DNA from 3 places in the Aquicoccus sp. SU-CL01552 genome. Region 3 is predicted to be linked to each of the others. Evidence: riboswitches for the same ligand, from Rfam matches in the RefSeq annotation. Region 3 holds a riboswitch; each other region holds the start of a gene.

Region 1 (9,916 bases), 150 kb from region 3:
GACGAGTTGCGCGAACGGGCGGCCGAGCCGGAGTTTCTTGGCGCGGTGCTCGATTTCCTGATGATGGACGACGCCTGGGTGACCGGGTTCTGCGACGCCGCCGGCATTCCCTATGACCACCCGATGCAGGCCCGCGCCGCGCTGCCCGGCGGAGCGCAGATGCATTGGACCTGACCTGCCGGAAGGAGCCCGCGCCATGAACATCGAGGCCATCGTATTCGACAAGGACGGCACGCTGTTCGATTTCGCCGCCACCTGGGAGGCCTGGGCCGAGGCCTTTCTTCTGCGCGCCACCGGGCAGGATCGCGCCCGTGCGCAGGTCATCGGGGCACAGATCGGTTTCGATCTCGCGACGCGGTGTTTCGCCCCCGACAGCGTGGTGATCGCGGGCACCCCGGCCGAGGTGGCCGAGGCGCTGGGCGGGCATTTTCCGGAACTGAGCCGACCGGCCCTGATCGACATGCTGAACGAAGAGGCCGAGCGCGCGCCGCAGGTCGAGGCGGTGCCTCTGGCGCCGTTTCTGGACGGTCTGCGCGCGCGCGGTCTGCGGCTGGGCGTGGCCACCAATGATGCCGAGGCCCCGGCCCGGGCGCACCTGGGCGCGGCAAAGGTGCTCGACCGGTTCGACTTCGTCGCCGGGTTCGACAGCGGTTACGGGGCCAAGCCCGAGCCGGGGCCGCTGCTGGCGTTTTGCGCCGCGGTCGATGTGGACCCGGCCTGCGCCCTGATGGTGGGCGACAGCACCCATGATCTGCACGCCGGGCGCGCCGCCGGCATGTCCACGCTGGGGGTGCTCACCGGCATGGCTGGCGCGGACGAACTTGCCCCCCAGGCCGATGCGGTCCTGCCTGATATCGGGCATATCCCCGCCTGGCTGGCCACGCGCGGCTGAACACGGTCAGAAAACGACAGGATTCGTCGCGGACAAGGCGGCGCGCGCGTCCCGCCTGGGGCCTGCTGGAGGTCACAGCTGGCATCCGGAGGGGCACTCATGGCGGAACAGGCGACACGCAGACGGCGCGGCGGCGGCCGATCCGGTGCGGCGGCGCGGCGCGGCGCGGCGGTGATCGAACAGATGCCCTTTGCGCCGCCGATCAATCGCGACCGACCGATCGAACCGCTGAGCGAGGAGGGCGTCGCCGCCATTCACGACGGCGCCATGCGGATCCTCGAAGAGATCGGCATCGCCTTCTACAACCCCGAGGCCATCCAGATCCTGCGCGAGGCCGGCTGCACCGTCGAGGGCGACACCGTCCGCATGGGCCGCGATTTCGTGATGGAGATGGTGGGCAAGGCTCCGTCGCAGTTCACCCTGACCCCGCGCAACCCGGAGCGCAGGCTGACGGTCGGCGGCAACACCATGCTGTTCGGCAACGTCTCCTCGCCGCCGAACTACTGGGACATGGAGATCGGCCGCAAGGTGCCCGGCACGCGCGAGAAATGCGCCGACCTGTTGAAGCTGACGCAGTATTTCAACTGCATCCACTTCGCCGGTGGCTACCCGGTGGAACCGGTGGATCTCCACGCCAGCGTCCGGCACCTGGACGTGCTCTATGACAAGCTGACGCTCACCGACAAGGTGATGCACGCCTACTCGCTGGGCAAGGAGCGGGTCGAGGACGTGATGGAGATGGTGCGCATCGCCGGCGGACTCACCGAGGAGGAGTTCCAGGCCACGCCGCGGATGTACACCAACATCAACTCCACCTCGCCGCTCAAGCATGATTTCCCGATGATCGACGGCTGCCTGCGCATGGTGCGGCGCGGCCAGGCGGTGGTGGTCACCCCGTTCACCCTGGCCGGCGCGATGGCGCCGGTGACCATGGCTGGCGCGGTGGCGCAATCGCTGGCCGAGGCGCTTTGCGCCATTGCGCTGTTCCAATACGTGCGCCCGGGCTGCCCCTGCGCCATCGGCACCTTTACCTCCAACGTCGACATGAAATCCGGCGCCCCGGCCTTTGGCACTCCGGAATACATGCGCGCGACCCAGATGACCGGCCAAATGGCGCGGTTCTATGGCCTGCCGATGCGCTCCTCCGGGGTTTGCGCCGCCAACGTTCCGGACGGGCAGGCGATGTGGGAAACCTCGAACAGCCTCTGGGCGGCGGTGCAATCGGGCACGCATATGGTCTATCATGCCGCCGGATGGCTGGAGGGCGGGCTGATCGCCAGCCCGGAGAAATTCATCATGGATTGCGAGGTGCTGCAGCAGATCCAGCGCTACATGCAGCCCGAGATCTGGGCGACCGGACCCGATGAGGTCGCGGTTGAGGCGATCGGATCGGTCGGTAACGCCGGGCATTTCTTTGGCATCCAGCACACCCAGGATCGCTATACCACTGCGTTTTACCAGCCGTTCCTGAGCGATTGGCGCAACTACGAGGGGTGGGAGGCCGCCGGCAGCGTCTGGACGCCGGAACGCGCGCATTTGCTGTTCAAGCGGATCATCGAGAGTTTCGAGGCGCCGCCGATGGATGCGGCCATCCGTGATGAACTGGGCGATTTCGTTGCCCGCCGCAAGGCCGAGGGCGGTGCGCCGACCGATTTCTGACCCCCGTTCCGACCCCGTTCTGAAGGGCCGCCGTTTGGCATTTGTTAAGCCTTCCCTGTCCAAGCTGGGTGCAGGCTGCGGAAAACGGGGAGTCGGCATGCACGGTCTGGTCAACAGGGCGATCCAGTCCTTTGTCACCAATACCTATGGCGGCGAATGCTGGCATCGGGTGACCGAGGCCGCCGGGCTTGGCGAATTCGAGTTCGAGGCCATGCTGACCTATGACGACGCGGTGACCGAGGCGCTGCTGACTGCGTTTTGCACCGATCTGGGCCGCAGCCGCGGCGAGGTGTTGGAGGATCTGGGAACCTACCTGGTGTCGAATCCGGCGGTCGAGTCGTTGCGCCGCTTGTTGCGTTTTGGCGGTGACACCTACATCGATTTCCTGCATTCGCTCGACGACCTGAACGACCGGGCGCGGCTGGCGGTGCCGGACCTGCATCTGCCGGCGCTGGAACTGCGCGAGGATGGCAATGGGCGCTATCTGCTCTCCTGTGGTCCGGGAATGTCCGGGTTCGGGCGGGTAATGATCGGCATTCTACGGGCCATGGCCGACGATTACGGCGCGTTGGTGATGCTGGACCATGACGGTGCCGAAACCGGTGAGGGGCCTGACGGGGGCGCGGGGGATGCCGGCGAGGTCATCGTCGTGACGCTGGTTGAATCCGCCTTTGCCGCCGGCCGCGCCTTTGACCTGGGGGCGCGGGCCGGATGACCTGTAACGACACGCTGGCCAGGCTGCTGGCCCGGCTCTGCCCGATGCATATTGTGGTCGACGATACCGGCGTGATCCGTCGCGCCGGGCCGACGTTGCAGAAACTGCGCCCCGATCACCCGATGCCCGGGCAGCGGTTTCTGGATCTGTTCGAGCTGACCCGCCCGCGTCGCACCTGCCGTTTTGACGATCTGCTCGCCTCGGGCGAGAGCAAGCTCAACGTCACCTTTCGCACCGCGCCGCACACCGCGCTCAAGGGCCATATCGTGCCATTGCCCGGCTGCGCGGTGATCGACCTGTCCTTTGGCATCTCGCTGATCGACGCGGTGCGCGACTATGCCCTGAGCAGTGCCGATTTCGCCCCCACCAGCCTGGCCACCGAATTGCTGTACTTGGTCGAGGCAAAATCGGCGGTGATGGGGGAATACGGCCAGCTCAGCCGGCGGCTCCAGGCGGCCCGGGTCTCGGCCGAGGAGCAGGCCTTTACCGACACGCTGACCGGGCTGAAGAACCGCCGCGCCATGGACCATGTCCTGGCTCGCAAGGCGGGCGGGGGCATCCCCTATTCGGTGATGCATATCGACCTGGATTTCTTCAAGCAGGTCAACGACACGCTGGGCCACGCGGCCGGCGATCACGTCCTGCAGCAGGTCGCCCGCATCCTGGTCGAGGAGACCCGGCACGAGGATACCGTGGCCCGTGTCGGCGGCGACGAGTTCGTGATCGTCTTTGACGACCTGACCGACCGGCCGCGCCTGCGCCGTATCGGCCAACGGCTGATCGACCGGCTGCAACAACCGATGCAGTTCCGCGGGCGGCCCTGCGCGATCTCGGCCAGCATCGGTATCGCCCCCTCGGTCGAGCAGCCGCTGTCGACCCCGGCGGGGCTGCTGCGGCTGGCTGACCTGGCGCTCTATGATGCCAAGCACGCGGGGCGGTCGACCCTGTGTTTTGCCGCCCCCCGGAGCGGAACGCGAACCGCCTGCCCACCCGGGGCAGAGGTCGATGAAACACAGGGGGGATGCCCCCCGGGGTGAGCGGCAGGACCGTGCCGCCCGGGGTGGTTTGGAGGTGCGAAACTTGACAGCCGGGGTCGAGCTTGGTCTGGTGTTCAAATAGGTTTATCATATTCCGGCGTGCCGTGCCGCCGCTGCGGGTTCTCCGCAACCGCACGGCCCGCCATCAAGGTGAGGATACTGGAAATGTGGAAACGGAATCTCTGCGCATCGCTGGCGGCGGCCAGCATGGTCTTCGTGGGTGTCGAGCGCGCCAAGGCGGATGATGCCGCCTCGTTTCTGGGCGGTGCCCTGCTGGGCGGGATCATCGTCAACGAAGTGAACAAGAACAAGGCGCGTCGCACCACCACCACCACCGTGCGGCGCAGCGGCGTTTCCTCGTCGCAGCGCGAACAGAACCGCCAGGTGCAGGTGGCGCTGAACTACTTCGGTTACAACGTCGGCTATGCCGATGGCGTTCTGGGCCGCAACAGCCGCAGCGGCATCCGTCGTTACCAGGCCGACATGGGTTATACCGTCGACGGCTATCTCGACCCGCATGAAACCAGTTTCCTGCTGGGCAGCCATCAGCGGGCACTGGCCAGCGCGCATGTGCCGCCCTATGCCCAGATCGTCGCGACCTCGGGTCAGGCCGGGTTGCTGCGCACCTATCGCAACGAACAGTTGGGCATTGCCACGCCGGGCACCCAGATGCAGCCGCAGACCCAGATGGCCGCTGCGCCGACGCCGATGCCGGTTCCCGCTCCGGCGCCGGTGCCGACCCAGCCGGAACCGGTCACCGCGCGCGCCGACACCAGCGGCGGTAACATGCCGCAGTTCAATTTCACCCCCGAGGCACGCTCGATCCGCGACCACTGCGACCAGATCAACGTGCGCACGGCGGCCAACGGTGGGCTGCGCACCGCGGCCACCATCACCGATGCAGGTTTCGCACTGAGCGAGCAATTCTGCCTCGCCCGGACTCAGGCAATGTCGGACAGCGCCCGGATCGAGGCCTCGATCCCCAACATGACGCGCGAACAGGTCGAGGCGCAGTGTGACGGCCTGGCCCAGGCCATCGAGCCGCAGCTTCAGGGCATCGAGAGCCTGCAGTCGGGCCAGATCATGGCCAAGACCAAGGCCTTCCTCGAAAGCTCGGGGCAACCGATGGCGCAACTGGTTTCCGGCGGCAAGGTCTGCCTCGGCGCCGGTTACCGCGCCGACAATGCGCGCGTCGCACTGGCCAGCGCGGTGCTGCTGACCTCGGCGGGGCAGGGTGGTTATGGCGAACTGGTCAGCCATCATCTGCGCGAGGGGTTCGGCACGCTGCAGGCTGCACCGCAACAGGCGGCCTCCTGGATGCAGGTGGCAATGACCGCTGTGGCCAACGGCCTGCCGGTTCTTGGCCAGGGCCAGGGTCGCGCCGCCGTGCTGAAGGCTGCCTCGGGCGGTGCGATTCCGGTCTTCGGTGCCGCCAGCGAGTGACGGACGTGACTGTCTGACAAGAGGGCCCGCCCCGGGAAGGAGGCGGGCCCTTTTCTGTCTGATGTCCCGGTCGTTTTGTGCCTCGGTGCCGCAGGGGATGTCCCCGTGGTTCGCCCTTTCAAACGTGAAGAACAGAATGCGAACGAACCTTTAACTGCGATGCGATCCGGGTTAACATCCCGCCATGAGCAGTTTCGACGAAATCGACGCATTCGAGGGCGCGGCGCTGTCGGCGCGCGCGGTGGCAGCCCGTGGTCAGGCCATGGGGGCACCCTATCTGGACGACCTGAACCCGGCACAGCGCGAGGCGGTGGAGCGGCTGGACGGGCCGGTCCTGATGCTGGCCGGGGCAGGCACGGGCAAAACCAAGGCGCTGACGGCGCGAATCGTGCACCTGTTGAACACCGGCCGCGCCCGACCGAACGAGATCCTCGCGGTGACCTTTACCAACAAGGCCGCGCGCGAGATGAAAGAGCGGGTCGGCCGCCTGCTGGGGGCGAGCATCGAGGGCATGCCCTGGCTGGGCACCTTCCACTCGATCTGCGTCAAGCTGTTGCGGCGGCACGCGGAACTGGTCGGGCTGAAATCCAACTTCACCATTCTCGACACCGACGACCAGCTGCGGCTGCTGAAACAGCTGGTGCAGGCTGCCGGCATCGACGACAAGCGTTGGCCGGCGCGGCAACTGGCCGGGGTGATCGACAGCTGGAAGAACCGGGCGCTGACCCCGGACAAGGTACCGAGCGCCGATGCCGGCGCCTACAACCGGCGCGGCGTCGCGCTTTACGCGCAATACCAGACCCGCCTGCGCGAGCTGAACGCGGTCGATTTCGGCGACCTGCTGCTGCACGTGGTGATGATCTTTCAGAAACACCCTGACGTGCTGGAGCAGTATCAACGCTGGTTCCGCTATATCCTGGTGGACGAATACCAGGATACCAACGTGGCGCAGTACCTCTGGCTGCGGCTCTTGGCGGGAGGGCATCGCAACATCTGCTGCGTCGGTGATGACGACCAGTCGATCTATGGCTGGCGCGGCGCCGAGGTGGGTAACATCCTGCGGTTCGAAAAGGATTTTGAGGGCGCCCATGTGGTGCGGCTGGAGCAGAACTATCGCTCGACCCCGCATATCCTGGCGGCTGCCTCGAACGTGATCCGGGGCAACGCCGGGCGGCTGGGCAAGGAACTCTGGACCGAGGCGGAAGAGGGCGAGAAGGTCCGCCTGATCGGCCATTGGGACGGCGAGGAAGAGGCACGCTGGATCGGCGAAGAGATCGAGGCGATGCAGCGCGGCACGCGGGGGATGCGCGCCTTTGGCTTGAACGAGGTGGCGATCCTGGTGCGCGCCAGCCACCAGATGCGCGCTTTCGAGGACCGGTTCCTGACCATCGGGCTGCCCTACCGGGTGATCGGCGGGCCACGGTTCTATGAGCGGATGGAGATTCGCGATGCCATGGCCTATTTCCGGCTGGTGGTCAGCCCGGATGACGACCTGGCCTTTGAGCGCATCGTCAACACGCCCAAGCGTGGCCTTGGCGACAAGGCACAGCAGACCATCCAGACCGCAGCGCGCGCCAATGGCGTGAGCCTGCTGGAGGGCGCGCGGATCGCGGTCGAGGACGGGCTGATCAAGGGCAAGGGCGGCGCCGCGCTGCGTTCCCTGGTCGAGGATCTGCGCCGTTGGGGCCGGATGACCGGTGACGCGGACATGACCCACATGGAACTGGCCGAGATCGTGCTGGATGAAAGCGGCTATACCGGCCATTGGCAGAACGACAAGACTCCCGAGGCGCCGGGGCGGCTGGAAAACCTCAAGGAACTGGTCAAGGCGCTGGAAAACTTCGAGAACCTGCAAGGGTTCCTGGAACACGTCAGCCTGGTGATGGACAACGACAAGCAGGACGCCGAGCAGAAGGTCAGCATCATGACCCTGCACGCGGCCAAGGGGCTGGAGTTTCCCGCCGTGTTCCTCCCGGGCTGGGAGGACGGGTTGTTCCCGTCGCAACGCAGCATGGACGAGAGCGGCCTCAAGGGCCTCGAGGAAGAGCGGCGGCTGGCCTATGTGGGCATCACCCGCGCCGAGGAGTTGTGCACGATTTCCTTTGCCGGCAACCGCCGGGTGTTCGGGCAATGGCAATCGGCATTGCCGTCGCGCTTCGTCGATGAACTGCCCGAGGAGCATGTGGAGGTGCTGACGCCGCCGGGGCTCTACGGGGGCGGCTATGGCGCGGCGGCAACACAGGGCGGCGCGGTGCGCAGCAATATCGAATCGCGGGTGGCCGATGCGAATGTCTACAACTCGCCGGGCTGGAAACGGATGCAGGCGCGCGCCGGTCAGCGTGGCACCACCCAGCCGAAAGAGAGCCGCAACACCGTGATCGACCTCGATGCGGTGTCCAGCTTCACCATGGGCGAGCGGGTGTTCCACCAGAAATTCGGCTATGGCGCCATCATCGGCATCGAGGGCGACAAGCTCGAGGTCGATTTCGAGAAGGCCGGGCCGAAAAAGGTGGTGGCCCATTACGTCACGGCCAGCGACGACATCCCGTTCTGATGCCATCTGCCGGCGGGCGGGTGGATTTTTTTCGCGACGGGGCGGATTCCCGATGCAGCGCCATGCGAATCCTGTAATCTGACCGCGTAGGGTGCCCCCGCGAGGGGGAGAATTGGGAAGCCGGTGAGAGGCCGGCGCTGCCCCCGCAACGGTAAGGATTGGGTAAGTCCGGCAAAACCACTGAGGCGCAGGCCTCGGGAAGGGCCGGATCAGGGAGAGATCCCCCCACTGTCCAAGCCCGGAAACCAGCCTTGCAGCAACGAGTCGGATCGCGGGCGGCGGTCGGGGCGTGGGGGCTGGGCCGCGACCGGTCATTTTGCCCCCCGTTTCCTGTCCCTGTCCGCATGAACAGGATGATCGCCACGGGGCGTGGCAGGAAAGGATGCGGATGAACTTCAATTCAATACAGGCGGACCGGTCATGATTCTGGCCGGAATACTGCGGAATTTGCGCGATTTGCCCGAGGGGCGCTGTGCCGAGGCGGCGGCGCGGATCGGATTCCTGGAGTGGTTGATGAGTTTGCCAGCGGACTGCGGTGCGGGCGCGGCGGCCCGGGCGGCGGAACGGCGCGCGGCACCGATGTCGCGCAGTTACCCGGCGGTGGCGCGGTTCTGCGATTACTTGCGTGCGGCGCGGCGCGCCGACCGCGACGCGACAAGGCCCCTGCGCCGGGGCGGCTCGCGGGCGCGCCGGGCGGAACGTGAAAGACAGGCCTGAGGGACCCCCCCGAAAACGTGAAAACGGCGACACCAGGGAGGAGGAGAGGTGCCGCCGTTCTCTTTCAACACCGCGGCGCAGGGAGGAGGAGAGCGCCTTGGTGCAACATCACGGCGCAGGGAGGAGGAGAGCGCCGGGATGTATCCCGAATTTCATCGTCTTCCCGCCGGGGCGGGAAATGACCGGCGGCACCAGGGAGGAGGAGAGGTGCCGCCGGCTCATTGAACACCAAGCGCAGGGAGGAGGAGAGCGCCCGGTGTGTCACAACACCAAGCGCAGGGAGGAGGAGAGCGCCCGGTGTATGAGGTCCGGCATGATTGGGGCCGGTATAAGGTGCGGCGGCATCAGGGAGGAGGACGATGCCGCCGCGGAGAACAGGTTCCTAGGGAGGAGGAGAAGGAACCTGAACTGGTAAACTGGTGCTGGGCTCAGAGTTCTCCAGCTGCTTCGAGTGCCACGCGGCGCACTTCGGACCGGTGCAGGCCAAGGTCGGCCAGCTCACGGTTGGTCAGAGCGCTCAGCTCGGCGTAGGTACGACGGTACACGCGGTACTTGGCAAAGCGGCCCTTGAGGGCCTCTGTGGCACCGTGCACGCGGCTCATGAGAGAGGCGCCGTTTGCGTGGGTATGGGTCAGTGCAGTCATTGCTCGTTACCTTCGATCATCGTGTCGCCGTCGTCGTCGTGGCGTTGCTTGAGACTGAAATTAATCAAATGCTGCAGATGCACAATAGTTTTCGAAATCAATGCCGCTATGCAGCAAGTGCATAGATTGATTGTGAAAAAATCTGGCAGTATTGCTGACGTAAGGTCATTTCAACAAATTGCCGAGGCTTTGGGCGCGGCGCGTGGATATTGAGCGGCGGCGGTATAATAATGGCCATCTGCCATGCGTTTCGCG
Region 2 (9,916 bases), on a different contig from region 3:
TCGCGCAGCACCTGCGGCAGGGTGGCAAGCGCGGCCTTGTAGTGCGCGAGCGGCAGCGCGAAGGTGCGCTCTTGCAGGCGGCGCTCGAGATCGTCGCCACTTTCTGGCACGTCGTAACCTGCCGCCCGCAAGTCCGACAGGATCGCCCGCGCCGACGCGGGGGCGTCCAGCCCCACCGCGTGGCCGAGGTTCCAACCCTTGCCGGGATAGGTCGAGAGCACCAGCGCCACTCGTCGCTCGGCCACCGGGCGCGCCGCGACCGCCAGCCAGCCGCTGACCCGCGCCACCAGCGCGGCCAGCCGCCCGGGTTCGGGGCGGTGCACCATCCGGACGAACTGCAATTGCGGATCGCGCGCAGCTGCTTCCTTGAACGAGATCGCGCCGCCCAGAATACGGCCGTCCACCTCGGGCAGCACCACGTGCATCGCCAGATCGGCGGGGGAGAGGCCGCGTTCGGCCTCGGCCCAGGCCTCGCGCGTCGACGTCGCCAGCGCCGCCTGGAACACGGGAACGCCGCCCGCGTCGAGCACCGAGGCCCCAGCCGCACCCCGCCCGGAAAAGGCGGTCAGGTTGACGATGGCGTCGGGCGCCTGTGCCTCGACCGCCGCCCGCAGATCCGCGGCAAGCTCCGGCGCCTTGAGCGAGGGCGCGTAGAGGCCCATGACCTCGGCCCCCTCGGCGCGGAAGGCCGCGAACAGGGCCTCGACCGGCGCCATGTCCGCCGCGACAAGATGCGAGCGATAGAAGACGACGAGGATCCTTTGTCCGTCCATCTTGCCGGAGGGTCTGGGAGGGGAGGGAAGCTCCTCCGCAGAGCTGATCACACCGTCCTCCGGCGTCCAGAACCCCATCGGCGGCAGCGCCTTCGACCCTGGCACCGGCGCAGCGTAAAGCCCCGAGGCCAGCGCCATCTGTGCCAGTGCCGCCTGTGCCGCGACCACCCCGCCCGTATCGCACAGCTGCGACAGGCGCCGCAGGGTCGAGACCGGCAGGGTCGAGACCGCGTCCAGCCGTGTGTCTTCGCGCCCGTCCGCAGGCAGCACCGCCAGCGCGATGCCCTTTGCCTCGGCCAGCGACCGAACCTGGGCCAGCCCGTAGTCCCAGTAGGGCATGCCGCCGATCAGCCGCACGAGGATGCCCCGCGCGCCCGCAAGCGTTTGTTCGACGTAGGTATCGACCGACAATGGATGCTGGAGCGCGGTGAGGTTCGCCAGCCGCAGCGTCGGCAGCGCGCCGTCGGGCCCGCCCCCTCTGTGCCAGGCTTCCGCGAAGGCGCCGAGGTCGCTGTCCGAGAAGGACAGCACCACCAGATCGGCGGGATCCTGACCCAGGTCCACCGGCGTGGCGGTCTCCTCCAACCCGTGGCTTTCGCGAAAGACGACGTGCATCGTTCCGGTTACTCCGCAGCGGCCGGCGTCACGGCGTTCAGCGCCGCGCGGATTTCGTCCGGGCGGATGTCGTCATGCTCGGCGATGACGACGAGCCGCCCCTGCCGCGCCTCGCCCGGTGCCCACATGCGGTCGAACTGGTGGCGCACCCGCGCGCCGACCGCCTGCACCAACAGCCGCATCGGCTTGCCCGTGACCGAGGCATAGCCCTTGACCCGCAGGATGTTGTGGCTGGTCGCCAATCCCTCGATGGCGGCGACGAGATCCGAAGCGGCGGCCAGCTCGGGGATATCCACCACGATGCTCTCGAAATCCTCGTGATCGTGGTCATGCGCCTCGTCGTGATGGCTGGGCCGGGCATCCAGATCGTCTTCGGCCGCCGCGCCTAGCCCGAGGATGATGCGCGGGTCCACCGCGCCCTCGGCGACCTCGACCACCGGAAGGGGGCGGGGCGCCTCCGCGGCGATGATCTCTTTCGCCTTGGCAACACCCTCGGGGCCTACGAGGTCCGGCTTGGTTAGCAGCACGATGTCGGCGCAGGAGATTTGGTCCTCGAACACCTCCGAAAGCGGCGTCTCGTGATCAAGGCTGTCATCGGCGAGCCGTTGCGCATCCACTGCCACCACGTCGGGCGCAAAGCGACCTGCGGCCACGGCTTCGGCATCGGCCAGCGCGATCACCCCGTCCACGGTGATGCGGGCCCTGATCTCCGGCCAGTCAAAGGCCTTGAGCAGCGGCTTGGGCAGCGCCAGTCCCGAGGTCTCGATCAGGATGTGATCGGGGCGCGGCTCAAGCGCCATCAGCGCCTCGATGGTGGGGATGAAGTCATCGGCCACGGTGCAACAGATGCAGCCGTTGGCCAGTTCCACGATATTCTCGGCGGGGCAGTCGGGGATCGCGCAGCCTTTCAGGACCTCTCCGTCAACACCGACATCGCCGAACTCGTTGACCAGCACCGCGAGGCGTCGTCCGCCGGGATTGCGCATCAGGTGCGCGATAAGCGTGGTCTTGCCGGACCCAAGAAAGCCGGTCACCACGGTCACGGGAAGCTTGGAAAGATCGGTCATGACTCAGGCGTCCTTTGAGGTCGGTTTGATCGGGGGAATGCGGACAAGGCAATTGCGCTTGAAATGCTCGGGCCGCTCGCGCCAGGGGATCACGCCGTCTTGCGCGGCGTGGTATTGCGCGGCCCCGGCCAGCAGCATCGGGGCATGGGCCGTTTCGTCCACGTCGGAGAAAACATAGGTCCACTTCGCATCGCCGCCGCGCAGGGCGACGGTGCAGGCGTTCGAGCAGTTCTGAAGGCATTCCACGGGGGTGACGCTCAGCCCCTCTGGCGGCTCTCCCGCGAGAATACGCTCATAAAGGATCCGGCCGGGACGGCGCTCGTCCTCGGGCGCAGCACCTTTGCGGCGGCAGGTCACGCAGACCAGCAACTCGGTGGTGATGTGCTCCTGCGCGTGTGCAGCGTCTTTCATTCTCTCGTGCCCCATCGGTTTGGCGAACAGGGGCAACGGCGGAATGGCGACCAGCATCGGACGCACTCCGACACCGGCACACCCCGTCCGGTCGAAACAGTCGGGCTGGCAGGTCTCCCGGCTCACGAAATTCAGGGCATCGGGCCCAGCGAGCGCTCTGCCTTCCCAGCCTTTGCGGCCAGTGGCATCGAGCGCCCTTTTCCGTTCACGGTCGCGGGGGCGGCTGAGGTTGACCACGACACCCCGTCCGGAGCGCCCTGGTTCCACATTCCCTTTTCACCTGCTTGCACAGGCACCAGCGTTTCGCCAGATGGGGCGAATTCCATTTGCTAGTCAAGGGAGAAGATGACGTTGATGCCCAGGGCATTGCCATTTGTGGGCAGCCGCTGTCTGCGCAAGCAGTCCCTCGGGATCATCCAGTCGCAGCCGGAATGCTGCGTGAATCGCCCCGCAACACCTGCGGGGGATCAAGAGCTATCGGGATGTAATGCTGCAGCGCAAAAAATTTTCGTCAGCCTATTGTGCAAGTGCAGCATTTACCCTATCTTCATTCATGTGATCGGTTCTCTCCTCCTCCCTGAACTGATCCATTGTTATCGGCGGCATCCACCTCCTCCCGGATGCCGCCGTTTTCTTTTCCCGTGACCGTGAATCATGTTGGCGGCGTCCGCCTGTGGTCAGCGTTTATTGCTCCTCGATACTTCCTCAAAGCCGAAGCGCCTCTGTTATGCGCAACGGGGAACTTGCGGTGATGGGTCTGGTGTTTGGGCCGCTTGGTATTCCGACAGGAAAGAGCCCTTGTCAGGTCGGCACCGAGATGCCGCCCTGTTTCAGGCAGCGAAGGGTAAAGATCGACCTTGAGTGCTGGATGCCAGGCACGCGGTAGAGCTTGCTGCGGAGGAACTCCTCATAGCCCTTGGTGCCGTCGACGGCGACCTTGATGTAATAGTCGTATTCGCCCGTGGTCAGATACACCTCCAGCACTTCGGGCAAATCGGCCATGGCCCGGCCGAAGGTTTCCAGAACGCTATCGTCATGGCGGTTCAGGGTGACCTCGATGATGACCGTTTCGGGCGCGCCCAGCATCTCCTGGTCCAGCACCGCAGTGTAGCCCTTGATATATCCATCGGCCTCCAACCGACGGGTCCGTTGCCAGCAGGGGCTGGGGGACAGGCCGATTTCCTCGGCGAGCTGGTTGTTGCTAAGGCGCCCGTCACGGCGCAGGGCGCGCAGGATGCGGCGGTCAATATTGTCGAGAGGGCGAGGTTCCATGGATGGAAATTCTTTCGATATCGGCTGTACGCAAAAATATCTTTCGAAAGATAGTTGAGCGAGAAAAATTACGAAAGCAAATTTCGCGCTATACTCGGCAGAATGGTCTTCATCTGCACGCAGGGGGGACAGGCTGTGCATTACGCGCATTTCACATCGGCGGTTCCGTTGGACCATCTCGGCAGGGCGCTGGACGAGTTGCGGCGCCGGGGATTTCAGCTCTGCGGCGTGGCGGTCTCGGTCGAAGCTGACGGGCAGTCGATCGTGACCGCGGGCGACGGGGCCCCGGCCGACATCCGGATCGATTTCGACGCCCGGAACAGTTTCGCCGTCGATAACTACCTGGCGCGCATCGCCCGGATACCCGGCGTGCAGGATTTGCGGGGCGGCCCGCACCCGGACCCGAGCTGATCCGCGCCCGCCCCTGCGCGGGATCGCGTGGGCAGATCCGAAAGAGAGGACGTTCAATGGACCAAGACAGCGACCAGACCTTGCCGCCGCTCCGGTTGAGAGTGCCGGAGCCCGAGGTACGTCCGGGCGGCCAGCCCGATTTCTCGCATGTGGAAATTCCGCGCGCGGGATCGGTCCGGCGTCCGCCGGTGGATGTTCACCCAGAAGAGATCCGGGATCTCGCCTTTACCATCATCCGCGTGTTGAATCGCGACGGCGCGGCGGTCGGCCCCTGGGCCGAGGCGCTTGATCTCGATGCTGCGGCGCTGAAGGACGGGCTGCGCCACATGTTGACCCTGCGCGCCTATGATGCCCGAATGCTGACGGCGCAGCGGCAGCAGAAAACCTCGTTCTACATGCAGCACCTGGGCGAGGAGGCGATTTCCTGCGCGTTCCAGCGCGCGCTTGCCCCCGGCGACATGAACTTCCCCACCTATCGCCAGGCGGGGCTGTTGGTCGCCTCGGGCTATCCGCTGAAAACCATGATGTGCCAGGTTTATTCCAACGATGGCGACCCGGTTCGCGGGCGGCAGTTGCCGGTGTTCTATTCGTCAAAGGAACACGGGTTCTTCTCGATCTCGGGCAACCTGGCGACCCAGTATATCCAGGCGGTCGGCTGGGCGATGGCCTCGGCGATTTCCGGCGACCGCAAGATCGCGGCGGCTTGGATCGGCGACGGGTCGACAGCAGAGAGCGATTTTCACGCGGGCCTCGTCTTTGCCTCGACCTACAAGGCGCCGGTGGTGCTCAATATCGTCAACAATCAGTGGGCGATCTCGACATTCCAGGGCATCGCGCGGGGCGGGTCGGGCACCTTTGCGGCGCGCGGGCACGGGTTCGGCATCCCCTCGCTGCGGGTCGATGGAAACGATTACCTGGCCGTCTGTGCCGTGGCGCAATGGGCCGCCGAGCGGGCGCGCCGCAATCTCGGCCCGACGATCGTGGAATATGTCACCTACCGCGCCGGCGGGCATTCGACCTCGGACGATCCGTCGGCCTATCGCCCGGCAGAGGAAAGCAACGCCTGGCCGTTGGGCGATCCGATCCTGCGGCTGAAAAACCATCTGATCGCGTTGGGAGAATGGAGCGAAGAGCGCCATGCCCAGGCCGAGGCCGAGGTCATGGCCGAGGTGACCTCCGCGCAGAAGGAAGCCGAGGAGATCGGCACCTTGCACCAGGGGCTGCACCCCAGCCCGCGCGACATGTTCGAAGATGTCTATGCCGAGATGCCGTTGCATCTGCAGCGGCAACGCCAGGAAGCGGGGTTCTGATATGGCACGCATGACGATGATCGAGGCGATCCGCGATGCCTTGGATGTGGCCATGGGCGCGGACGAGCGTGTCGTCGTGTTCGGCGAGGACGTGGGCTATTTCGGTGGGGTGTTCCGCTGTACCGCCGAATTGCAAAAGACCTATGGGCCGACCCGCTGTTTCGACACGCCGATTTCCGAGCTGGGCATTGTCGGGGCCGGCGTCGGCATGGCGGCCTACGGGTTGCGCCCGGTGGTCGAGATCCAGTTCGCCGATTACATGTATCCGGGCTATGACCAGATCGTGTCCGAGGCGGCCCGGCTACGGTATCGGTCGGCGGGCGAGTTCACCTGCCCGATGGTGGTGCGGATGCCCACCGGCGGCGGGATATTCGGGGCCCAGACCCACAGCCAGAGTCCGGAGGCGCTGTTCACCCATGTCACCGGGCTGAAGACGGTGGTGCCGTCGAATCCGCAGGATGCCAAGGGTCTGCTGATGGCCGCGATCGAGGATCCCGATCCGGTGATCTTCCTGGAGCCCAAGCGTCTCTACAACGGTCCGTTCGATGGTCATCACGACCGTCCGGTCACGGCGTGGAAATCACATGACCTGGGCGAGGTTCCCGAAGGCCGGCACGTGGTTCCGCTCGGGAAAGCGGTGACGCGGCGGGCGGGTCAAACGGCGACGATCCTGACCTATGGCACCATGGTGCATGTGGCGTTGGCCGCCGTCGAAGAGGTCGGCATCGACGCCGAGGTGATCGACCTGCGCACGCTGTTGCCGCTGGACTTCGAGGCGATCACCGCCTCGGTGAAAAAGACCGGGCGCTGCCTGGTGCTGCACGAGGCGACACTGACCTCGGGGTTCGGGGCGGAACTGGCGGCGCTGGTCCAGGCGGAGTGTTTTTACCATCTCGAGGCGCCGGTGGTGCGGGTCGCGGGCTGGGATACACCCTATCCGCATGTTCACGAATGGCGCTATTTTCCCGGCCCGCAGAGGGTCGGCGAGGCCCTGCGCAAGCTGGTTGAGGAGGACTGACATGGGTATTCACTCGATCCGCGTTCCCGATATCGGAGAAGGCATCGCCGAAACGGAGGTCGCTGAATGGCTGGTCTCCATCGGCCAGCAGGTGCGCGAAGATGATCCGCTGGCGGCGTTGATGACCGACAAGGCCACGGTCGAGGTGCCGTCGCCGGTCTCCGGCAAGGTGATCTGGCTTGCCGCGGCAGAGGGCGACACCCTTGCCGTCGGTGCCGAGCTGATCCGGCTCGAGGTCGATGGCGCAGGCAATGTGACCGAAGAAGACTTGGCCGACGATGCGCCAGCCCCAGCCGAGGACGCGGCGCAAGCGGAAACGCCCCCCGAGGTTGTTGAGGTTCCGGCGCGTGCCGAAGCCCCGACCGAACCGCCGGTCGTGCCTGCCGCCCCGCTGCGCCCCGAGGGCGAACGCCCGCTGGCGCCGCCCTCTGTCCGTGCCCGCGCGCGGGAGGCCGGGGTGGACCTGCGGCAGGTGCGCGGCAGCGGGCCCGCCGGGCGGATCACCCAGGATGATCTTTCCGCCTATATCGCCTCTGGCGGGGTGCCGGTGCCTTCGGGGGCGAGGCCCGACGAGAGCGTTGAGGAAATCAAGGTGATCGGCCTGCGCCGCCGGATTTCCGAGAGGATGGAAACCGCCAACAGGATTCCGCATATCACCATCGTCGAGGAGGTGGATACGACGGCGCTTGAAGATCTGCGCGGCAGGATGAACGCCGAGGGCGGATCGAAACTGACCGTCCTGCCCTTTCTTGTCCGTGCCATGGTGCGGGCGCTGCGCGATCAGCCGATGCTCAACGCGCACTACGACACCGCCGCCGGGGTCGTCCGGCGGTTCGGCGGGGTGCATGTGGGTATCGCCGCACAGACCGATGGCGGCCTGATGGTGCCGGTGTTGCGCCATGCGGAGGCCCTGACCCTGCGCGAGGCGGGGGCAGAGATCGCCCGATTGGCCGATGCCGTACGCGACGGCTCGGCCCGGCGCGAGGAGCTGACCGGATCGACCATCACCATCACCTCGCTTGGAAAACTGGGGGCGCTGGCCACCACGCCGATCCTGAACGCACCGGAAGTCGCAATCGTGGGCGTCAACCGGATGGAGGTGCGCCCCTTCTGGAATGGCAGCGCTTTCGAGCCGCGCAAGATGATGAACATTTCCTGCAGTTTCGATCACCGGGTGATTGACGGCTGGGATGCCGCAGTCTTCGTGCAACGGCTGAAGACGTTGCTTGAAACCCCCGCCCTGATCTTCGTGGAGAGCTGACATGCGCGAGTTGAATTGCAAGCTTCTGATCCTCGGGGCCGGTCCCGGTGGCTATGTTTGCGCGATCCGGGCCGGACAGCTCGGGATCGACACCGTGGTGGTGGACCGTGCCCCGCCGGGCGGCACATGCCTGAACGTCGGCTGTATCCCGTCAAAGGCGCTGATCCATGCGGCAGAGGAGTTTCACCGCATTACCGCGCTATCGGAACAGCCCGAGATGGGAATCTCGGCGGGTGGGGCGAGGCTTGATTTGGCGCAGACCCGGCGCTGGAGTGAAGGGATCGTCAGTCGCCTCACCGGCGGGGTCGCGGCGCTTCTGCGCAAGGCCAAGGTCCGGCTGGTGACAGGGGAGGCCCGGTTGCGCGACGGCAAGACGGCGGTGGTGGACACCCCGGAAGGGCCGGTGATGATCCGGGCCGAGGTGCTGGTGATCGCCACAGGGTCGGAGCCGGTGGAATTGTCGGCGCTGCCCTTCGGCGGACCGGTGATTTCCTCGACCGGGGCGCTTGCGTTGGAAACCTTGCCCGAGAGCCTTGCGGTGGTGGGCGGCGGCTACATCGGTTTGGAACTGGGCACCGCCTTTGCCAAGCTCGGGAGCCGGGTCACCGTGGTCGAGGCGGCTGACTGCATCTTGCCGCAATACGACGCCGATCTGACCCGACCGGTCACGGCGCGGCTGGCCGAGCTGGATGTGCGGGTGCGGACCGGGGTGCGCGCTGGCGGGCTGTCACCGGAGGGCGCGCTGCGCATCGCGGGCGACGACGGCGCAGAGGAGATCGAGGCCGAGAAGATCCTGGTCACAATCGGCCGCCGTCCCCGCAGCGAGGCAGCGGGAATCGCCGAGCTTCAGCTTGACAGACAAGGGCCCTTCATTCGGATCGACGAGCGCTGCCGCACCTCGATGCGCGGTGTCTATGCCATTGGAGATGTAACCGGAGAGCCGATGCTCGCCCACCGCGCCATGGCGCAGGGCGAGATGGTCGCGGAGCTGATCGCCGGGGAACGGCGCGTCTGGGATCACCGGGCGATCCCGGCGGTTTGTTTCACTGACCCCGAAATCGTCACGGTCGGCCTGTCGCCGGAGCAGGCACAGGCCGACGGCACGGAGGCGATCACCGGCCTCTTTCCCTTCGCTGCAAATGGACGGGCGATGACGGCAGGGCGCGAGGACGGCTTCATCCGGGTGACCGCCCGGGCCGACACGCAAGAAATCCTTGGCATCCAAGCGGTCGGTGCTGGCGTCTCGGAACTTGCGGCGGGCTTCGCGTTGGCGCTGGAAAGCGGTTCGCTGATCGGGGATCTGACCGGCACCATCCACGCCCACCCCACCCGTGGCGAGGCGTTGCACGAAGCCTGTCTGCGCGCGCTGGGACGGGCGCTGCATATCTGAGGGGGGGGACAGGCTCCGTTTATCGACGTCCTGCGCGATGGCACGCTCAAGACCGCGCCGCTGATGAAAATGGCCAAAGGCAGCCTGCTCAGGCTGCAGGCCGAGATCTGGAACAACTTCACCTTCGTCGGTCTGGACGGCACGGCCGAGCCTTTGGTGCCGAACGGCGCGTGTTGCCCCTTGCGATAGTTCGGGGCCATGGCGTTGATATCGGCAAGCGCGATGGCGGCACCGGGTCTCATCCTGGGTGCCCTTGCTGTTTTATGTATAGACTTATATGGCTATGCTTGGAAGTCATGGGGCAGTGGAAACCGGGCCAAGCGGCCCGTCGCAAAGGTTCAGGGAATGGGTTCATGCAGGTTCTGAAACATGGCGATCTTGTCGAGAT
Region 3 (9,916 bases):
CAGCGTGCCGCCGCGCTCCAGCCCCGCCTCGGCGGCGATATTGTCGAACCCGGCCACGCGCAGAATGTCACCGGCCAGCGTACGGTCGCCCACGGTATAGCTGTTGACATAGTAAAGCGCCGCGCGCGGACGCCGGCCCGGCGGGGTGGTGAGCCGGGCGAGATCGGCGCGGAAAGTTGCGATCATCGCCTCTGCCTCCGCCTCGCGTCCCAGCGCCGCCCCCATCTGCGCAAGGCGCGCGGGCACGTCCTCCAACGATCGCGCCGGGGCGAACAGCTCGACCCTGATGCCAAGGTCGCGCAGCATCTGCACCGTCGTCGCCGCGGTGAAAGTGCCCGCCAGAACCAGGTCGGGTTTGAGCAGATAGACCTCCTCGGCACCCGACCCGTTGGTGGGAAAGGCGCGCGCGGCCTTAGCCATCGAGGAGCTGTCGGGATCGTGGGACAGGCGCGACAGCGATACGATCTGTCCCGGCGCCGCCAGCATCAAGGCGAGTTGATCCGTACAAAGATTGACCGAAACCACCCGTTTCGGGGCGGCTTCGGCCACGGCCGCCGCGCCGGTCAGCACCAGCGCGGCGAGCAGGGTTATGATCCTAGAAGGACGCACGCAGCCCCACATAGAGCGCGCGCCCCGACGCCTGGTAGCTGGCTGCCGTCTCATAGGTTTCATCCAACAGGTTCTCGATGCGCAGGTATCCCTCCGCGTTGTCGGTAAAGGCATAGGTTACACCGGCGTTGACCACGGTGTAATCATCCATCACGACACCGTATTCCGCCGGGCGGTCGGCCACGTGACGCAGGCTCAGGTCGCCGCTCCAGCCAGCGGCGAAATCCGCCCCCAACCCGATGGTCACGTCATGGGTCGGCACCCGCAGCAACCGCGCGCCGGCGGCATCCTCGGCATCGGTATAGGTATAGTTGCCATAGAGGCCGAGCCAGTCGTTCACCGCCCATTCACCCGAAAGCTCCACGCCCTGCGACGTGGATTCGCCCGCGACCTGCTGGTACTGGCCGCCGATCCATGTGCCTGCCGCATCATAGAGCGAGACGAACTGGATCAGGTTGTCGATCCGGGTATGAAAGGCGGTGGCCTTGACGCTGCGGCCCGCGCCGAACTCATGCTCCACGCCCAGTTCGAAGCTGGTGCTCTCCTCGGGGTTCAGGGCGGCGTTGCCGTAGAAAGTGCTGTTCAGCTCATAAAGTGACGGCGCGCGGAACCCGGTTGCGGCGACCGCGCGCAGGGTAGTGGCATCGCTCACGCGGTAAGCGGCGGCCAACCGCCCGGTCACGTAATCGCCGAAGGTGGAATGATCGTCCAGCCGGACCGAGGCCGAGAGGTCCAGATCGGCGGTGGGGGCATAGAGGATCTCGCCGAAAATGCCGGTGGTCTCGACGCTGCCGGTATCGGTGCCGGTGTTGAAACTCTCTTCCTCCCAATCGGCGCCGAAGGTGAAGGTCAGCACATCCGAGACCGTGTATTTGCCGGTATAGTCGATCCGCTTGCGGTCGCCGTCAAACGTGGTGTCAAAGCCGTTGGAACTGCTCAGCCGGTCGGTGGTGAAATAGGTGAACGACAGGGTGTGATCCACCGCGCCGGTCATCAACTCGGCATAGGCGCGGACCCCGCGCGACTCGGTGGTGTTGCGCTCGTCATAGGGGGCGGCGCCGTCGCCGGCGAACTCGTCGTAATCCCCCTCGGAATCGAGCGCATAGACCGACAGCCCCAGTTTGAGGGTATCGGTCGCCATCACATCGGCGGACAGGGTGATCTGGGTGGCCTGGTAGCCGTCCGCCTCGGTGTTTCCGGCGCCGCTCTTGGCCGAGAATCCGTTGGTGGTGATCCGGTCGATGCCGAAGGTCATGCCGCCGCGCTCACCGCTGTAGGCGTAGCTCGCCGCCGCGCGGTAGGTCTCGTAACTGCCGCCCTCCAGCGCGAAGGTGGTTTCACTGCCGGGTTCCTCCGGGCGCTGGATGGTCGAGATGTTGACCACGCCGCCCACCGCGCGCGAGCCGTAGAGAGACGAGCTGGACCCCTTGAGGATCTCCACCCGCCCGAGGTTGGCGGTGGTCATTCCGCCCCAGTCGAATTGCGTCTGGGGCGAACTGGGGTCGGTCACGTCGATGCCGTTGACCAAGACCTTGATATATGCGCCGCCCAGCCCGCGGATGCGCAGGTTGGTGCTGGCGCCGACGCCGCCATTGGCACTGACCGAGATGCCGGGCTGGCGGGCGAGAAACTCGGCCAGCGTGGTTTCGTCGGCCTGTTCCAGCTCGTCCTGCGTGATCACCTGCACCGTCGCCCCGGTGCGGTCGAGCGGGGTTTGCGTGCCCGCCTTGGTCGAGGAGACGGTGATCTCGTCCAGGTCGAAGACCTCTTGCGCGCGGGCGGCGCCGGCGGCGCAGAGCGACAGCGTGGAGGCCGTCAGAAGCAGTTTTTTCATCGTCGTTGTCCTTTCCGGGACAGGTATCGGCAATGTCTGGAAAGGCACGGGCGGGCCGCGCTCTTCCGCAAACGGTGAGTTGGTCATCACCCCTACGGTTCGAACGCCGCCCATCTGACGCACCCCGCGCCAAATGAAGGTGATCGCCCTGGCAGGTCTCCTGACTTGCGGGTCAACGCTGGGCCGGACCTTCCCGAACCCCGATCGGGTTCAGTGGTATCTGCCGGCCCCGCTCTCCGCCTACAGTTGCGGGGGCAGTCGCGGATTTGGCCCGTTTCCGGACCGAACCGCGTTCCCTTTTCACGACGGCCGAAGCCGCCGAACCAAAGCAGCCCCGTGGATAGGGGCTGCGGCCACGCAACGCAAGAACGATTGCGGCAGGATGCGCGTCATTCCCGTCTTGCGGCAGCCGGGCGGGGGGGGTATCCCGGCGGGTACTTTCACATCCCGACCATCGAGCGGAGCAGGATCATGGACCCAGTGGACGACAACACGGCCGAGGCCAACTACCGCGTGACCGCGGGCGAATTGCGCCAGTTCATCGAGCGGTTCGAGCGGCTGGAAGCCGAGAAGAAGGACATCGCCGACCAGCAGAAAGAGGTGATGTCCGAGGCCAAGGCACGCGGCTACGACACCAAGGTGATGCGCAAGGTGATTGCCCTGCGCAAGCGCGACAAGGACGACATCGCCGAGGAAGAGGCGGTGCTGGAAATGTACAAGGAAGCGCTGGGGATGGCGTAAGCGCCGCCCGATCTGCAAAAAACGGATGATCTCTCGGCCCGCGGTTCACCGGTGTGATGCGCGGGCCGAGGCGTTTCGCGCAGCAACGGCGTGGCGATGCCCGCGCCGACCATCGCCCGGGACCCGCACGCCATCGCCGCCCCGGGCGGAATGACGCGGGGGTGTCCCGGCGCGACGTCAGCCGCGCTTTTGCGCGAAGATCATGATCAGTGCCAGCCCACTGGAGACCAGCATCAGCAGTAGAGAGACCGCGTTGAGCAGGGGGGTGGACCCCTCTTTCAGCCGGTCGAACATGGCGATGGTCAGCGGTGCGTCCGAGCCCACCAGCATCAGCGTGGTGTTGAAGTTCTCGAAACTCATCAGGAAGGCCACCACAAAGGCGCCGATCATCGCCGGTGCCAGGTAGGGCAGGGTGACGGTGCGCACCGCCGTCAACCGGCTGGCGCCCAGGTTCAGCGCCGCCTCTTCCAGCGTCTTGTCGAATTTCTGCAATCGCGCCGCGATCACCAGGGTGGCGATGGTGGCGATGAACGAGAACTGTCCGAGGATCACCAGCGTCAGCCCGGGCCGCAGCGCCGTGACATCCCATTGTGCCAGGTCCCACAACCCTTCGGCCGCGCGGCTGGAAAACACCAGGATCGAGATGCCCAGCACGATCCCCGGGATCACCAGCGGCAGCAGCATGAAGACATAGAGAATGCCTTGGCCCCGGAACCGGTAGCGGTTGAACAGGAAGGCGTTGGACAGACCGACGCCGACCGACAGGATCGACACGAAGATCGCGACAATGGCCGAGGTGCCGATCGCCCGCAGGATCGGGCGTTCGTGAAAGACACCGATCATCGGGCGTTCCGTGCCGAAGAACCAGTTCCAGGTGAACCCCTCCCACGGCAGAGAGGGGAACTGGCTGTCGTTGAAGGCGAACACCGCGACCACCACAAGTGGCAACGCGAGGAAGATGAAGAACAGCGCAATATAGGCCGTGTAGCTGACGGTGAGAAAGCGGGATTGGGGAATCGAGGGGATCATTTGTACGGTGTCCTCAGCCCATTGTCTTTTCCAGCGACTGGCCGGTCAGCTTGAGCATGCCCCAGACGATGGTCGAGGACAGGATCAGCAGCATGAAGCCGAAGGCCGCGCCCAGCTCCCAGTTGAAGCGGACGATGAACTGGGAGTAGATCAGCTCGGTGAACCACAGGCTGTCCTTGCCGCCCAGCATGGTCGGCGTCAGGTAATTGCCAAGGCTCAGCATGAACACCACGATGCAGCCCGAGACGATGCCCGGCATGGCGTGTGGGATCACGATCTCGCGCAGCACGGAAAAGCCGTTGCCGCCCAGGTCATAGCCGGCCTCGATCACCTCGTCCGGCAGGCTTTCCAGCGTCGTGACCAGCGGCACCACCATGAACAGCATCGAGGTATAGACCAGCCCGACCATGATCGCGGCGTCGTTGTAGAGCAGTTCGACCGGGCCTTCGGTGAGATTGAGGAACTGCAGCAGGTTCGAGATGACGCCGGTTTCGCGCAGCAGGATCATCCAGCCGAAGGTGCGCACCAGTTCCGACACCCAGAACGGCACAAGGCAGAGCAGGAACAGCGCCGAGCGCACTCGCCCGCGCGCCATCTTGGCGATGTAGTAAGACACCGGGAAGGCGATCAGCAGGGTAATCGCGGTGGCCATGATCGACATCACTGCGGTGCGCAGGAAGGTCCTCAGGTAGAGCGGTTCGCTGAAAAAGGTGAAATAGTTGGCAAGGCTGATCCGGTACTGCCCGACGCCGATGCGTTCACGCAGCGAGACCAGCAGCATGTCCACATGCGGGATCAGGATCAGCAGGGTCAGCCACAGCAGCAGCGGCGACAGCAGAAGGAACAGGCCCAGTTTCGCTTGTGCGCGCATTCATCGGCCTCCGGCGGCGAAACAGTTGCCCTGCGCACCGGACCAGCCGATATGCACCTCGGCGCCACGGGCGAGGGTGGAAAACTCGCCCGATTGCGGCAGGTTGACCTCGATCTCCTCGCGCCCGTCGGGATCCTGCACGATGATCCGGCTGGCGGCACCGTTGAACAGGATCGACGAGACGCGCCCGGTCATCCGGTTGTCGAAATGAGTCAGTTCCTCGGTGTCATAGGCGATGCGGATCGACTCGGGCCGGACAAAGATCTGCGCGCTGTCGCCGGTGCTCAGCGCCCGCCCGTGGCTGGCCCCGCGCAGCAGCAGCCCGCTGTCGGTCCGGATCTCCATCTCATCGCCCTCGACCCGGGTGACCTGCCCGGACCAGTGGTTGGTATCTCCGACGAAGCCGGCGACAAAGGAGGTCGCGGGCCGGTAATAAAGATCCTGCCCGGTGCCGATCTGCTCGAACCTTCCGTGGTTCATCACCGCGATCTGGTCGGACATGACCAGCGCCTCGGACTGGTCGTGGGTGATATAGACGAAGGTGGTGTCAAAGGCCGCCTGCAGCGCCTTGAGCTCGACCTTCATCCGTTCGCGCAGCTTGAGGTCCAGCGCGCCCAGCGGTTCGTCCAGCAGCAGAACGTCAGGCTCCAGAACCATGCAGCGGGCGATGGCGACCCGCTGTTTCTGGCCGCCCGACAGTTCGTCGACCTTGCGGTTCCCGATGCCCGGCAGGCCGATGCGCTCCAGCGCCTCGTCGACCTTCCTGGCGATCTCGGGCTTGGGCAGCCCGTTGCGGCGCAGCCCGTAGCCGATGTTCTCGGCGATGGTCATCATCGGGAACAGCGCCAGGTGCTGGAACACCATGTTCACCGGTCGCTTGTTCGGCGGCGTGTTCAGGACCGAGCGGCCCCGGATCTGGATGTCGCCGGAGGTGGGCTCGAGAAAGCCCGCGATCATCCGCATGATCGTGGTCTTGCCACAGCCCGAGGGGCCCAGGATGGAAAAGAACGACCCGCGCGGCACGTCGAACGAGACGTTGTCCACCGCGGTTGTGTCACCGAACCGCTTGACCAGGTTCAGACATTCGAGATCGGGGGTCATGAAGGCTTCCGGAATTGAAGATGCGGCCCCCGGGGTTTGTCCCGGGTGCCGCTGGTTTTCGTTGCGGTCGGTTTACTGGGCGGCCTTGACGCGGTCCAGCACGCCACCCTCGATGGCCTCAAGCCCGGCGGGGACCGGCGGGTACCACTTGATGTTGTCCAGCGCCTCGGGCGGGAAGCTGGCCTGGTAACGTGCCTTGAGGTCGGCGGCGGCAAACTCGTCGGCGCCCTTGGAGGCGGTGAAGTTGCCGGCGGCCTCGGTGATCATCGCGGCGATCTCGGGCTGCATCACGAAGTTGATCCAGGCATAGGCGGCATCATCGGCACGGCCCTTGGCCGGCAGCACGAAGGTATCGACCCAGCCCAGCGCGCCCGAGGCGGGGGCGACAAAGGTGATGTCGGGGTTGTCGGCGTTCAGTTTCCAGCCGCCGGTGTCCCAGGCCATCGCGGCCACGGCTTCGCCCGAGCGCATCAGGCCCATCAGCTCGTCACCGCCGCCCCAGTAGGTTTTCACGTTGGGCTTGCAGTCGACCAGCTTGGCCTCGACCTTGTCCATGACCTCCTTGTAGGCGGCCTCGTCACCATAGGCGGCAAAGGGGTCCATCCCCATGGCGAAGGCAAAGCCGATCAGCGTCGGGCGCTTGAGCCGGTAGGACACCTTGCCCGCCACCTCGGCGCCGCAGAGATCGGTGTAGTCCTTGACCGAGGGGGCCTTCTTGGTGTCGACCACCAGGCCCGAGGTGCCCCAGACATGCGGCACGCCGTAAATCTCGCCGCCGACGGTGGTGTTGGCCTTGGTGGCCTCCAGCATCGAGGGGATGAACTGCGCGGTGTCGATCTTGCTCAGGTCGATCGGCTTGTAGATCCCGAACTCGGCCTGCGGGCCGGCGATCCGGTCCTGGCTGGGCTGGGCAAGGTCGAAGCCGCCGCCGCCGGTGGCGCGCAGCTTGGCGATCATCTCTTCGTTGTTCGACTTGGTGACCTCGACGGTGTGGCCGGTCTCTTCCTCGAACTTGGCTACGACGTTCTCGGGCGCGTAGCCGCCCCAGGTCAGCAGGCGCAGGGTGTCAGCGGAGGCCGGCGTGGTGCCGCAGACAATGGCAATCGTGAGGGCGGAGCAGACCGCCGTGGCAACATGTTTCATCGTTCATTCCCAGTGAAGCGTTTCGGATTAACGGTGGCGGAAGGGTCTGTGAAAAACCCTTTTGTGTCAATGGGATAATAAAAATTTCACATTCGGGGGTATACGGCTTCATGCCGTGCCGGACAGGCTGACGCGGCACCGCGAACCGGCGCGCGAACAGGCGTGCCCCGTGAAGTCTCTCTGATAACCGGGTCTTGTGTCAAGATAATGACAACATGACGGGGCGTTTGGAGAAATCCTTTCAGAATGGTGCGGGTTTCCGGCGCTGTGATCCCGTCGATCCGCCTGATCGTGATGCCGGAATCGACCGGGGCGCTGAAAAAAAGATTCAGGGATCGGCCCGGAGAACGGGAACCTTTTCGCCGCGGCTGCATCCAATGGGCATGTGTCGACGCGATGCATCCCAGTCAGAACCGGAAAGGAAAATGGATATGATCAAGCAAACCCTGTTGGCGGTGAGCCTGGTGGCCACGGCAACCCTTGCGCAGGCCCATGATGAGGCGGCCCTGAAGGCGGCGCCTCCGGGTGATCCCTATGTTCAGGTGAGCGACGTGCTGCCGCTGCCGGCGTTCATTCCGGGCCTCGGCACCCTCTTCGTCAATCCGGACACCCTGCCGGCGGGGCCATTCCTGGCCTATGACCACGACGGCAAACTGTCTGCGTCGATCTACATGACGCCGTTGGAGGAGTTGGAAAACCGAACGGCCTATGATGGGCTGGGCATCGGGTCGCATGCGGTCAGCTCGGTCGATGTTTATTACAACGCCGGGCACCCCGGGGTCGAGAAGCCGCATGCGCATGTGGTCCTCTACCACGATGCCGAGGCCAAGGGGCGGCTGGCGGAATGAGCTGGACGCGACGACAGGTCATTCGGCTCGGGGGCGGCGCAATCGCCGCTCTCGGCTCTCCGCTGCCGGTGTTCGCTGCGGGCGAAACGGTGATCGAGATGCGTGGCACCGCGCGGGGCGAGCGAATCTGGTTCGATCCCTTTGCGCTTGCCGTGGCACCGGGCACGGTGCTGCGCTTCGTCAACCGCGATCCGGGCAACAGCCATACCGCCACCGCCTATCATCCCGAAAACTATGACCGTCTGCGGCGAATCCCGGCCAAGGCGGCGCCCTGGGACAGCGATTTCCTGCTGCCGGGGGAGAGCTTCGAGGTGACGCTGCGCGTGCCGGGGGTCTATGATTACTACTGCATCCCGCACGAGATGGCCGCCATGGTCGGTCGCATCGTGGTCGGAACCCCGGCCGATCCCGGCTGGGAGGGCCCCGCCGAGGATCGCGAGGATGTCTCGGCCGAGGTGCTGGCGGCGCTGCCGGGGGTCGAGACAATCCTGGCCCGGGGCGCCCTACGCAGGGAGGAGAGATCATGAGCGCCCGGAGACAGCGCAACGAGGACACCCTTGCGGATGCGGCGACACCCGAGGCCGAACTGGTGGCCGCCGCGCGCCAAGGCAGCGAGATGGCGGTGCGCGAGCTGGTCCGCCGTCTGAACCCGCGCCTGTTCCGGGTCGCGCGCGGCATCGTCGCCAGCGACGCCGAGGCCGAGGAGGTGGTGCAGGAGACCTACCTCTCCGCCTTCGCCAAGCTGGACGGATTCCGCGACGAGGCGCGCTTTACCACCTGGATCACCCGGATCGCCATCAACACCGCGCGGATGCGGCTCCGGCGTGACCGTCCGAAAGAGGCATATGATACCGTGAGCGAAGGTGACACATCCCAGATCCTCGCGTTCCCCGGACAGGGGGGCGAGGCGCCCGAGACCGCCGTGGCCCGGGCGCAGATCCGTGGCTTCGTCGAGGCCGCCGTCGCGGGTCTGCCGCCCGATCTGCGGCTGACCTTTCTGTTGCGCGAAACCGAGGGGCTGAGCATCGCCGCCATCGCGCATCAGCTTCAGATCAGCCCGGTCACCGTCAAGACGCGGCTGTTCCGGGCGCGTCGGCGGTTGCGCGCGGCGCTGGAGAAACAGGTGCGCGGCGGGTTCGAGGCGATCTTTCCCTTCGATGGCCAGAGATGCGCCGACATGGCCGACCGGGTCGTTTCCGGGCTGAAGGCAAAGGGGAGGCTGTGACATGACCATGCCATTCAGGCCGGAGGCGAGCGCCGGTCAGGCGCCGGGTGGGGCGCGGAGGGATGCGGAACGAGCGGTCGGGCAAGGGCGCGACGATCCCGCGTTGTCCCGCGACTACCCCGAGGATTTCCTGCCCGATGCCGCCTATCGCGCCGCGATGCCCGATCTGCAGAACGGACCTGCGGCCCTGATCCGGGGGGCACGGCGGAAGATCCAGCATGTGGGGATCTCCAATTTTCGGGTGCCGCTGCGGTTCCGCTGTCGCGACGCGAGCGAGATGACCTTGCAGGTGTCGGTGACCGGCACGGTCAGCCTTGCAAAGGACCGCAAGGGCATCAACATGTCCCGGATCATGCGCAGCTTTTACCGGCATGGCGAGGTCGACTTCGATTTCGACAGGATGGCCGCCGTGCTGGATGACTACCTGCGTGACCTTGAGAGTACCGACGCGCGGCTCTTGCTGCGGTTCTGCTATCCGCTCAAGGTCATGTCGTTGAGGTCGGGTCTTGAGGGCA

Evidence for each region. Region 3 has a riboswitch for cobalamin ahead of ABWV23_RS04060 (TonB-dependent receptor plug domain-containing protein). Riboswitches for the same ligand answer to the same signal wherever they lie in the genome.
Region 1: another riboswitch for cobalamin. It lies ahead of ABWV23_RS03355 (hypothetical protein); the one in region 3 lies ahead of ABWV23_RS04060 (TonB-dependent receptor plug domain-containing protein).
Region 2: another riboswitch for cobalamin. It lies ahead of ABWV23_RS21220 (DUF1636 family protein); the one in region 3 lies ahead of ABWV23_RS04060 (TonB-dependent receptor plug domain-containing protein).

The regions. Positions count from the first base shown of each region.
Region 1 covers NZ_BAABWV010000002.1:124,285-134,200, forward strand. Annotated here, with positions in the region: gene ABWV23_RS03320 (DUF3572 domain-containing protein) at 1-174, shown strand, start outside; gene ABWV23_RS03325 (HAD family hydrolase) at 197-892, shown strand; gene ABWV23_RS03330 (trimethylamine methyltransferase family protein) at 992-2,551, shown strand; gene ABWV23_RS03335 (heme NO-binding domain-containing protein) at 2,649-3,266, shown strand; gene ABWV23_RS03340 (diguanylate cyclase domain-containing protein) at 3,263-4,303, shown strand; gene ABWV23_RS03345 (peptidoglycan-binding domain-containing protein) at 4,469-5,746, shown strand; gene ABWV23_RS03350 (ATP-dependent helicase) at 5,931-8,300, shown strand; cobalamin riboswitch at 8,373-8,568, shown strand; gene ABWV23_RS03355 (hypothetical protein) at 8,721-9,017, shown strand; gene ABWV23_RS03360 (hypothetical protein) at 9,196-9,432, shown strand; gene ABWV23_RS03365 (DUF1127 domain-containing protein) at 9,446-9,661, opposite strand.
Region 2 covers NZ_BAABWV010000026.1:17,422-27,337, reverse strand. Annotated here, with positions in the region: gene cobN (cobaltochelatase subunit CobN) at 1-1,388, opposite strand, end outside; gene cobW (cobalamin biosynthesis protein CobW) at 1,397-2,455, opposite strand; gene ABWV23_RS21220 (DUF1636 family protein) at 2,459-2,866, opposite strand; cobalamin riboswitch at 2,957-3,181, opposite strand; gene ABWV23_RS21215 (Lrp/AsnC family transcriptional regulator) at 3,668-4,138, opposite strand; gene ABWV23_RS21210 (hypothetical protein) at 4,241-4,549, shown strand; gene ABWV23_RS21205 (3-methyl-2-oxobutanoate dehydrogenase (2-methylpropanoyl-transferring) subunit alpha) at 4,606-5,859, shown strand; gene ABWV23_RS21200 (alpha-ketoacid dehydrogenase subunit beta) at 5,861-6,877, shown strand; gene ABWV23_RS21195 (dihydrolipoamide acetyltransferase family protein) at 6,879-8,138, shown strand; gene lpdA (dihydrolipoyl dehydrogenase) at 8,140-9,528, shown strand; gene ABWV23_RS21185 (hypothetical protein) at 9,592-9,717, shown strand; gene ABWV23_RS21180 (HutD/Ves family protein) at 9,882-9,916, shown strand, end outside.
Region 3 covers NZ_BAABWV010000002.1:271,077-280,992, forward strand. Annotated here, with positions in the region: gene ABWV23_RS04055 (ABC transporter substrate-binding protein) at 1-609, opposite strand, end outside; gene ABWV23_RS04060 (TonB-dependent receptor plug domain-containing protein) at 596-2,443, opposite strand; cobalamin riboswitch at 2,577-2,786, opposite strand; gene ABWV23_RS04065 (DUF2312 domain-containing protein) at 2,915-3,184, shown strand; gene ABWV23_RS04070 (ABC transporter permease) at 3,362-4,213, opposite strand; gene ABWV23_RS04075 (ABC transporter permease) at 4,227-5,084, opposite strand; gene ABWV23_RS04080 (ABC transporter ATP-binding protein) at 5,085-6,185, opposite strand; gene ABWV23_RS04085 (extracellular solute-binding protein) at 6,258-7,328, opposite strand; gene ABWV23_RS04090 (hypothetical protein) at 7,575-7,763, shown strand; gene ABWV23_RS04095 (hypothetical protein) at 7,760-8,176, shown strand; gene ABWV23_RS04100 (cupredoxin domain-containing protein) at 8,173-8,703, shown strand; gene ABWV23_RS04105 (RNA polymerase sigma factor) at 8,700-9,401, shown strand; gene folE2 (GTP cyclohydrolase FolE2) at 9,403-9,916, shown strand, end outside.